2 regions of the Caldimonas brevitalea genome follow, and region 1 is predicted to be linked to the other one. Evidence: predicted binding sites of a transcription regulator. Region 1 holds the regulator's gene; the other holds the start of a gene.

Evidence for each region. The regulator LexA, encoded in region 1, represses DNA repair genes until DNA is damaged. The targets are predictions, from matches to a motif close to ACTGTATNNNNATACAGT.
Region 2: a site for LexA is predicted at 3,067-3,084, ahead of AAW51_RS09615 (PA0069 family radical SAM protein). Genes of this name have one in related genera too.

The regions. Positions count from the first base shown of each region.
Region 1 is NZ_CP011371.1:2,880,083-2,884,954, reverse strand. Features, by position in the region: gene AAW51_RS12815 (MarR family winged helix-turn-helix transcriptional regulator) at 1-218, shown strand, start outside; gene AAW51_RS12810 (organic hydroperoxide resistance protein) at 313-738, shown strand; gene AAW51_RS12805 (asparaginase) at 725-1,687, opposite strand; gene lexA (transcriptional repressor LexA) at 1,834-2,520, shown strand; gene AAW51_RS12795 (helix-hairpin-helix domain-containing protein) at 2,543-2,917, shown strand; gene AAW51_RS12790 (hypothetical protein) at 3,170-4,228, shown strand; gene AAW51_RS12785 (hypothetical protein) at 4,836-4,872, shown strand, end outside.
Region 2 is NZ_CP011371.1:2,205,563-2,210,434, reverse strand. Features, by position in the region: gene dnaJ (molecular chaperone DnaJ) at 1-235, shown strand, start outside; gene AAW51_RS09625 (MAPEG family protein) at 459-845, opposite strand; gene AAW51_RS09620 (hypothetical protein) at 1,382-1,759, shown strand; gene AAW51_RS09615 (PA0069 family radical SAM protein) at 1,959-3,050, opposite strand; gene AAW51_RS09610 (YdeI/OmpD-associated family protein) at 3,189-3,434, shown strand; gene AAW51_RS09605 (hypothetical protein) at 3,529-3,966, opposite strand; gene AAW51_RS29845 (hypothetical protein) at 4,486-4,809, shown strand; gene AAW51_RS09600 (Crp/Fnr family transcriptional regulator) at 4,816-4,872, opposite strand, start outside.

The DNA.
Region 1 (4,872 bases):
AACGGCGCGTGGTGGTCAGTCTCACGCCGGCCGGGCAGGCGTTGCGCCAGTCGGCCATCTCAGTGCCGCGCCAGGTCTCCGGCGCGGCCCAATGCAGCGCCGACGAATTGCACGATCTGCGCCGTCGGCTGCACGACTTGAGGCGCCGTCTCGCGCCTCAAGCGGTGTCCGATGCGCCGGGTTCCGACCCGGCCACCCACAAGGTGGAAGCGGCATGAGCCATCACCGCTGCCATCGGTCACCGGATACATTGCGTGCTATTTAATAGCACTCTTTACATTCACGCTTCCCTCACTGCTCAAGGAGCCTCGCATGAAACTCGACAAAGTGCTGTACAAGACCGAAGCCACCGCCACCGGGGGCCGTGATGGCCGTGCCGCCACCGCCGACGGCGTGCTGGACGTCAAGCTGGGCACCCCGAAAGAGCTGGGCGGCGCCGGTGGTGCAGCCACCAACCCGGAGCAGTTGTTCGCCGCCGGCTACTCGGCTTGTTTCCTGAGCGCGATGAAGGTCGTCGCGGGCCAGCAGAAGAAGGCCCTGCCGGCCGATGCGTCGGTGACGGCCAAGGTCGGCATCGGCCCGATCGCAGCCGGTTACGGCCTGGAAGTCGACCTCGCCGTGTCGCTGCCCGGCATGGAGCGCGAAGCAGCCCAGGCACTGGTCGAGACCGCGCACAAGGTCTGCCCGTATTCCAACGCCACCCGCAACAACATCGAAGTGCGCCTCAGCCTGGTCTGAGACCCTTCCGCTCGGCGAGGAGCTGCAGCAGCAGCTCCACCCGGGCCTGATAAGGCGTGAGCGTGCCGGCAGCGGGCAAGACATCGTCCGGCTTGCCGAGCACGCGACCCTCGGCGCAGCGCGTGCTGCGCCAGACCTTCATGCCCGCGGCCTGCGCCGCCAGCAGCGCAGCTTCCAGCCGCTGATGCACCGTGCCATTGCCGGTGCCCACCACGACCACCCCCGCCACGCCCATCTGCTGCAGCGCCGCCACCAGGCTGCCGTCGGCACCGCTATGGCTGCTCACGAGTTCGACGCGCGGCCACAGCGCCGGGTCGACATCGATCACGTCCAGACCGAGCGGCACGCCGGCCGGCCAGGGCCGCAGCGTGTGCAGCCGGCCGGCTTCGAGTAAGGCCAGCGGCCCGGCATCGCCCGCCCCGAAGGCGTCGAGCCGGTAGGTGTGTTGCTTGCGCACCTCCAGGCCGCTGTACACCTGGCCGGCGAGCACGGCCACCACCCCTTGCACGCCGGGTTCACGCGCCAGGTGCACGGCATCCAGCAAATTCTGAGGGCCGTCCGGGTGCAAGGCCGTCGCCGGCCGCATCGCCGCGGTCAGCACGACCGGTTTGGCCGGTGCCAGCACCCGCTGCAGCAGATAGGCGGTTTCCTCGAGGGTGTCGGTCCCGTGGGTGATCACCACACCGCTGACCTCGGGTCGACCGAGGTGGTGCGCCACCCGCCGGGCCAGGGCCTGCCAGACGGCCGGCTCCATGTCCTTGCTGTCGACTTGAGCCACCTGCTCGCTCTCGAGCGCCACCTCCGACAGCCCCGGCACGCCACCCAGCAGCGCCCCGACGCCGAGTTGCGCCGCCTGGTAGCCGATGTGGTCGCCGCGCGTGGCGGCGGTGCCGGCAATGGTGCCCCCGGTGCCGAGGACGACGGTGCTTGATTGCGAACGGCTTTGCATTTTTTCTCGGCCTGGATAAAAATACAGCTACTGGATGCCCAAACAGTAGTCGTCCTGGCAGCCGCCGATGCCGGCGTCGGCCAGCGCCCTAGCCGCGCGGGCAGCATGAACATCACCTTGAACGCGAGGCGCCCGTGGACCCCCTTCTGCCAGAAAGCCCCAAGCTCACCGCCCGTCAGCAGCAGATTCTGGAGCTGATCCGCCAGTCGATCGAGCAGACCGGCGCCCCGCCGACGCGCGCTGAGATCGCGGCCGAGCTGGGCTTTCGTTCGGCCAATGCAGCAGAGGAGCATCTGCAGGCGCTGGCCCGCAAAGGTGTCATCGAGCTGGTGGGCGGCACCTCGCGCGGCATCCGCTTGAAGTCTGACACATTGCGCTCGGTCAACGAATCGCGCCGCCTCTACCAGGGCCAGCAGGCGATGCTGCCGCTGCCAGGCCTCGCGCAGCTCGCACTGCCGCTGGTGGGCCGGGTCGCAGCCGGCAGCCCCATCCTCGCGCAAGAGCACATCGAGCAGACCTACCACGTGGGCGCCAGCATGTTCGCGCGGCAGCCCGACTACCTGCTGAAGGTGCGCGGCATGAGCATGCGCGATGCGGGCATCCTCGACGGCGATCTGCTCGCGGTGCAAAAGGCCAAGGAGGCCAAGAACGGCCAGATCGTCGTGGCCCGTTTGGGCGACGATGTCACCGTCAAGCGCTTCCGCAAGACACGCCAGTCGATCGAGCTGATCGCCGAAAACCCCGAGTTCAAGACCATCGTGGTCGAGCCCGGCCAGGATTTCGAGCTCGAAGGCATCGCGGTCGGGCTGATCCGCAACACGCTGCTGATGTGAGCCGATGATCGAGGCCTCGTCGATGAAAGCCTTGCGCCATACCGACTGCCTGCATGCAACGGCTGCGCTCGAGCTGGTGCCCAACATCGGCCCCGCACTCGCTGCCGATTTGCAGCTGATCGGCGTGCATGCGCCACGCGACCTCGTCGGGCGCGACGCCTTCGTGCTCTACCAGGAACTGTGTGCCAAGACCGGGCACCGCCACGACCCGTGCGTGCTCGACAGCTTCATGGCCGCCGTCGACTTCATGCGGGGGGCGCCCGCAGCGCCCTGGTGGCACTACACCGCACAGCGCAAGCTGCTCTATGGCCAGGCCCACACCGACGACCCGGGCGCTGATGCGGCGCATCTCCGCAGCCGTCCGGGCGGCAGTGCACGAGGTGCGGCGCGGTCTTGAGGCCCGTCACGGCAACCACCCGCACCACCTCAGCACCAGCCGCTCATCTGTCAACCCATCACACCCATCACGCATCACCCGACGACGCAACCACCCCCTTCTCAGCCGCTGCACGGGTGGCGGGCGTTTCGCGAACCCTGGTTCGCGAGCCCCGTGCAGCAGGCCGAAAGCGCGACCCCTCGAAGGCTGTCGACTTTCACCCTCAATCCTGCCGAACGTCATTGCATAGCTTCTTGATTTTCGGAGACGGACATGACCCCTGCCCACCCGCACTCGCCGGCATCCCCGGCCACCCCCTCGACCGCACCGAAGCCGGAGCTTCACCGCCCGGCCCAGCCCTCCTCCCCTGCGGCGTTCGACGCTGCGCCCCGCACCGGCGCCACCTCGTGGTGGACACGGCTGGTCGAACAGCTGGGCCTGCCGGTTGGGCCGAGCTTGCGTGACTGGCGCGCGGCCAACCAGGCCAGTGCTGCCACCCCGACTGGCTTTCCCTCCCTCGACGCCGTGTTGCCTGCGGGCGGCTGGCCGGCGGCGGGCGTGATCGAGGTGCTGGCACCACAACCCGGCCGTCCGGAGCTGGCCTTGCTGAACCCGGTGCTGAGCGAAGCCGCCGCGCAGGGTCGCCGCCACGCGCTGATCGGGCAACCGCCGGATGCGGCTTTCGACACCTCGGAGGGCGGCAGCAAGGCGCCGGCGGTGCACGGAGCGGACAGCGCGTGCGCAACGGGGCCGGCGTCGCCTCTCGTGCCATCGGCAGCCGCCGATACGGCGGTGACGGCGGCCATGCCGTTGGTCGCGAGGCATACACCGGCGACCGGGGGCAGCGATGCAGCAGCGTCGTCGAGCGAAACCGGCCGCCCCGATACCCTGGCCCTGGCGTTGGCCTGGCTGCGCCAAGGCAAGGACGGCGTGCTGGCGGTCTGGCTGCCCGAATTCCGTCCGGCTCAGCTGCGTGATTTGCAGCGGGTGGCGCGCCGGGCCCGCAGCATGGTGTTTGTCGTGCGGCCGTGGGTGGCCCACTGGGACGACAGCGAAGCCGATCTGCGCGTCAGCTTGATCGCCGGCAAGGGCGGCCGCTGGGAAGTGCGGGTGCACCTGCAGGCCGGCGGCGCCGCGCCCACGGTGCGCGTGCCGGCATTGGGCCCGGCCCCGGTGCGGCACTTGCGGGTGGTGCAAGACCCGAGCGATCACCGCCGCACGATGCTCAGCGGCTCTTTCGTCGAGGTGTGCCGCGAGCTGGAGCGCTTGGCCGCGCTCGAGCGTGCTGCGGAACCGAACCGCCCCCCCTGCCGCCTGGTGGTGGCTCATTAAGGGCGCAACAGCGGGCCCGCGCCGATAAACGCGCGGCCCGCTGGTTCGATGCCAACGCCTTATCGCTGACGGGTAAGACCGCTTCGTCTTCCAACGCGCCCTTCCACAGCGGGCCCAACTTGGCCCCAGGGCGACCACCGGCGGGGGGGCTCAAAGCCAGTCGGTGTGCCCGCTTTCTTCCCGCAGACATCGCAAGTCCTGGTGGTTCAGCGCCGGGTGGTGACTCCCGTTTCGGCGTATCGAGACGAAGCCTGCCCGCGGCTTCGCTTTTTCCGCGCCCACTTCGCCTCTCGTCGAGGCGGATGAAAAACGTCCCCGCACACTGGAATCGACTCGATTGCAGCGGGGCGGTAGAGGTGGCTCTACGCGCTGCATGGCGCACAAAGGAGCTTTCCGATGCCGGAAATTCGCAACCACTCCAACCGTCACCACGTCAGCAGTTCGTCTTCCAATGCTGGCAACACACGGCAGACGTCGAACACAGGCAACACCTCTTCCTCTTCCTCGACTTCGCGCCAGCGGGGCAGGCTCGAAGGACTCGCACCGCAATCGTCCACGCCGACGGCCCCCCCCAGCGCAGACCGAACCGCGGCTGATCAATCGGCGGATGGACAGCCTGGCCCGGCTGACCCATTCGTACACCG
Region 2 (4,872 bases), 670 kb from region 1:
CGAGGGCACCCAGCACGGCAAGACCTTCCGGCTGCGCGGCAAGGGCATCAAGGGTGTGCGTTCAGCCTACCCCGGCGACCTGTACTGCCACATGGCGGTCGAGACGCCGGTGAAGCTGACCGAACACCAGCGCAAGCTGTTGAAGGAACTGGACGAGTCCTTCAAGAAGGGCGGCGACCGCCACTCGCCCAATGCGAAGAGCTGGACTGATCGGGTCAAGGACTTGTTCAAGTAAGCCGGCGCGCGATGCACAAGGCCACCCTCGGGTGGCCTTTTTCGTTGCTGCTGCCCTCTCTGGCGACAACACCGACCCGACTCGTCGTCCATGTGGCGTCCGGCACCCCTCTTATTTGGCCCCCACGACACTCATGCGGGCCGGCTGCGCGTCGGTCACGGCGAGCATCGAAGCCGGTCGTCGAACCGGCCGCGCGCGCACCGCCGCGCACCGAACCGGGCGCTCACGCCAGCAGCAATTGCAGCGCCAGCACGCTTTCGGCCAGCAGGACACCGAAGGTCCCGACCGTGCCGAGAAAACGCCATGGATTGGGCGCCGGACGCGGCAGGCCGTACGCGTGCAGCAGTCGAGCCGCCACCAGCAGTGCTCCCAGCACCACCAGGGCGGTGTGCGCGGCACCGGCCAGTTCGAGCAAGCCCAGCATCAACAAGGCGAGCGGCACGTACTCGGCGAAGTTGGCGTGGGTGCGGATGCGCATGGTCAGCACGTCGCTCACGGGCCCCGTGACCGCAAAGCGGGAGGCCCGGCGTGCGGACACCACTCGCAGCGACAGCACCAGATAAAACAGCACACAGACGACAGCCGTCGCCAAGGTCACGGTCAATTTCACGCCAGTTCCCCTCGATTGCAGGGGCAAGGATATCCGCCCCGAAGGCGCCCCTATGTCGCGGCGCACCAGGCCGGTCGCTCACCACGCCCAACTGCTGTCTGACGCTTCAACAGGTCCTTACGTGGCAGGCATGCCAATTCACGTCGTCCCCTTCGGTGTGTCGGCCGCCGCATGTCATCGATCGACGACTCGAGTGCACGGCCAGACAGCGCAGGGTAAAAGCATCAATCCGCATGGCGCGGCAACCGCTCGCCGAACTCGAGCCGCTGAGCGCCTTGGCGAGGCGCAGACGAGCACCGCGACGGAAGCCGCCAGCACCGCTGGCGTGTGGCCGCCCGTGCAAGCGGTGGCCTCGGGCGGCCAGTCCGCCGCAGCTGAAACAGCAGTCCGTGTACACCGCGTGACGCGGCTTACGTCGCCCTTCAATTCTTCATATATGACAGGGGGCACGTTCCGATAATCCGCCGCTCCTGACGGGCGCCTTCAGGCGTCCGCCTTCCGCTGCTGCTGCAGCACCTCACCAGGAGATCGGGAACATGCGCAAGACTTCTTTCTGCCTCGCGGCTGTTTTGTCGATGGTCGTGTCCACCTTCGCCCACGCACAAGGGACAAGTGGATGCGAGATCCAGTACAACCGCACCGCCTGCCCGGGCAAGGAGACCGAGAGCTATGCCAAATGCGACGGCAAGAAGACCTGCGTCAAGCCGGCGGCAGCGGCGTCGGAGCAAGCTTGCCGCGAGGCCGCGCTGAAGGCCTGCGCCAACGACCGGCTCGACGTCACGGCCAGCAAAGAGATCAAGGCCACTTATCAAGGCAAGCCGATCAAGTCGGCGAGCGGGCAAAACGACTTCTGTGCGGACTATGCGAACCGCAAGACCGAGTTCAACCAGTGCGCGACCGCGAAGGCCAAGTAGGCATCAGACCGCTAGCAGCCCGCCCGGCCAAAGCGGGCGGCTGCAGACAACAGCCCGTAAGGGGGCGCGCTCGGCAACCCCTGACCCGCCCCCCTCTCACGCTGCGCAGCCAGCGCCGCTGAAACGGCCCTCTTTCAGCGCCTTCATCCGCGGGCCGACCCCACTTCAGGGACCGGCCCCTCACCCGGCAGCCCTTCCATCAGAACAGGCTGCCCTGCCCGCCCCGCTGCGGCGGCCGAAACGCCGACACATCCAGCGCCTTGACGTGGCGCGTCAGGCCACAGCGCTGTACCGCCTTGTCGATACGTTGCGCAATCAAGCCGGCCCACAAGCCCGAGCCTTTCATGCGGGCCTTGAAATCGGCCTTGTAGTCCTGGCCGCCGTGCAGGTCGCGCACACGCGCCATCACCCGCTCGGCACGGTCCGGGAAGTGCTGCGCCAGCCACTGCTGGAACAGCGGATTGACCTCCCAGGGCAGCCGCAGCACGGTGTAGTGGATCGACCCCGCACCCGCCTCGGCGGCAGCCTCCACGAGGCGTTCGATCTCGGGTTCGTTGACGAAGGGAATGATGGGCGCGATGTTGACGCCGACCGGAACGCCCGCGCTCGACAACACCTTGACCGTCTGCAGCCTTCTGGCCGGTGCCGCAGCACGCGGTTCGAGGATGCGCATCAGCTGCGCGTCCAGGCTGGTCACGCTGATCGACACCCACGCCCGCCCGGCGTGGGCTGCGGGCACGATGAGGTCGAGGTCGCGCTCGACACCCGAGGATTTGGAAATGATCGTGAAGGGGTGGGCGCAGCGCGTCAGCACCTCGAGCACGCTGCGTGTCAGGCGCAGCTTGCGCTCCACCGGCTGGTAGCCATCGGTGGCCGAGCCGATGTTGATCGGTGACGGCCGGTAGCTGGGCCGTGCCAGCTCTGCTTCGAGGCGCTCGGCCACGTTGACCTTCGCGACGATCTTGGTTTCGAAGTCGAGCCCTGGCGAGAGATTCAGGTAGCTGTGCGTGGGCCGCGCATAGCAATAGATGCAGCCATGCTCGCAGCCCCGGTAGGGATTGATCGACAGCTCGAAAGGGATGTCGGGCGAGTCATTCGCGGTGAGCACCGACTTGACCCGCTCTTCGATCACTGAGGTGGCGGGCGGCAGCGGCGCGAGATCGGCGAGTTGATCGAGCGTGCCCCAACCATCGTCGAAACCATCGCGCTCGGCCTTCTCGAAGCGGTGCGCGATCCGAACAGGCGTGCCTCTGCCCTTGAGGGCGGCGGGCGGAGGTCGGTCGGACACCATTTGGGGGGATAGCAAAGCTGTATTTCCATCCAGTATATTGGCCCGACGAAGAGCTGCCAAGACAGCTCCATTTCTTCCTCGCGCCGGTCCCCCCCTCCCTTCCGGCTTGCACAACACACCTGAAAGGAGCTCGCAACGATGAGTTCACCGCCCTCGCGGCTGAAACGTGCGCTGCACCCGATGCCCGGGTTTGTGAAGCAGGCACTGGAGCAACGAGGCCTGATGAAGGCCTACGAAGAACGCCCGCCCTACCAGCGCAACGATTACATCGGCTGGATCACACGGGCCAAGACCGACGCCACGCAGTTGAAGCGACTCGAGCAGATGCTCGACGAGCTGGCCGACGGCAACCGCTACATGAAGATGTTGTGGCGACGGCGATGAGGCGGGCCGCCACCGCCGCGCCTGGCTATGCGGGCAGGCCCGTACCGTCCTGGCCGGCCCTGCCTGTCGCGACCGGCCTGACTGCCGCCAGACGCTATCGCTGCGGATGGCCCGCGGGTTGCGATCCGCCGCCGCGCCCGCGCTCCAAGCGCGCGTAGGCGACGGCGTCGCTGCAGCGTTCGTAGCGAAACGGTCCGAACCGATAGAGACCGTGCTCGTAGCTGATGTCGAACTCCGACATCAGCTGGCGCTGCGCCTCGTCGGGGGGCTGCACGTCTTCGGGGGCCGGCATCGCGTCGGCCTCCTCGTCCTTGTCAGGTGGCACCAGGCGCCGCAAGCGCGCGTAGTTCACGGCATCCGCAAGGTGGTCATACCGGTATCGGTCGTACTGATAGTGCCGGCCGTTGTAGACGATCGAGAACTCGGCCATCAGACGCTCGCGCTCCGACGGCGATGCCGCGCTTCCCGTGGGGAGACCCTCGGGCGCAGGCACGGACGGCGACTCGGGAGACAGGGATGTTGGGGTGTTCATGATGTGCTCTCATCAAGAATGTGTTCTGTCATGGAACGCAGGATGGTCCTCCGTCGGCTAGCACCAGCGAGCCGCCACGACCAGACGTGACCAGCGAAGCTCGCCGGCTGCGCCATCCTTCGCCCCTTCTCGCGGAGCACAGAGCCGGGGACAACGCCTGCCCAGACTTCAAGCGTGCGCTGCTTTGCACCCCCGCTCGGTGCGGCAGCGCACACTACAGCGCTGACGATCGCCAGGCCGCCGCAGCACTGCGTCGCTGCAGGCGCCGGCCTGAGGGTGCGCTAACGCACATACGACATCGAACCAAACGCAGAGCATCTGCGTCATGGAGACGACGGGCTCTCTCAACGCATCCTGCTGCTCCGGCGGATGCCGGCTGACCATCAGCTCAGCTCCTGACGCCAATGCGTGAGCCGCGGGCCATGAAAGGAGCATCACGGTAGAGCGTTGGAGCCACGCTGGCAAAGAACGCAATGCCGCACCGTCGAGTTTCTGGACACCCAACTGACGGGAAAAACCATGACTGATTCAACCCCCTCGCCGGCCACCACGCGCGCCGACGGCGCCTCTGGCGCAAACCGCCCTGACCCCCTCGTCACAGCCACCCATACCGATACCATCCCCCCGCCGGACGATGTTTTGCAGACGCCAGCGTCCACGACGCATGGCTCCCCATGGCAGCGCGGCGCAGCCGGGGTGCAGCGTTGGGAACACGCGATTGCATCGGGAGCGACCAACGCAGCGCGGAATGTCGACACTTATGTCCGCGTCTACCCGTGGGGTGCCATCGTGGCGTCCGCGGCCGTCGGCCTCGTGGTGGGGCTGGCGCTGATGCGCAGCTGAAGTCCCTCAACTCGCAATACGGGGCGGCAGCAGCCGGTCGCACTCCTGCTTCACGACGCCATA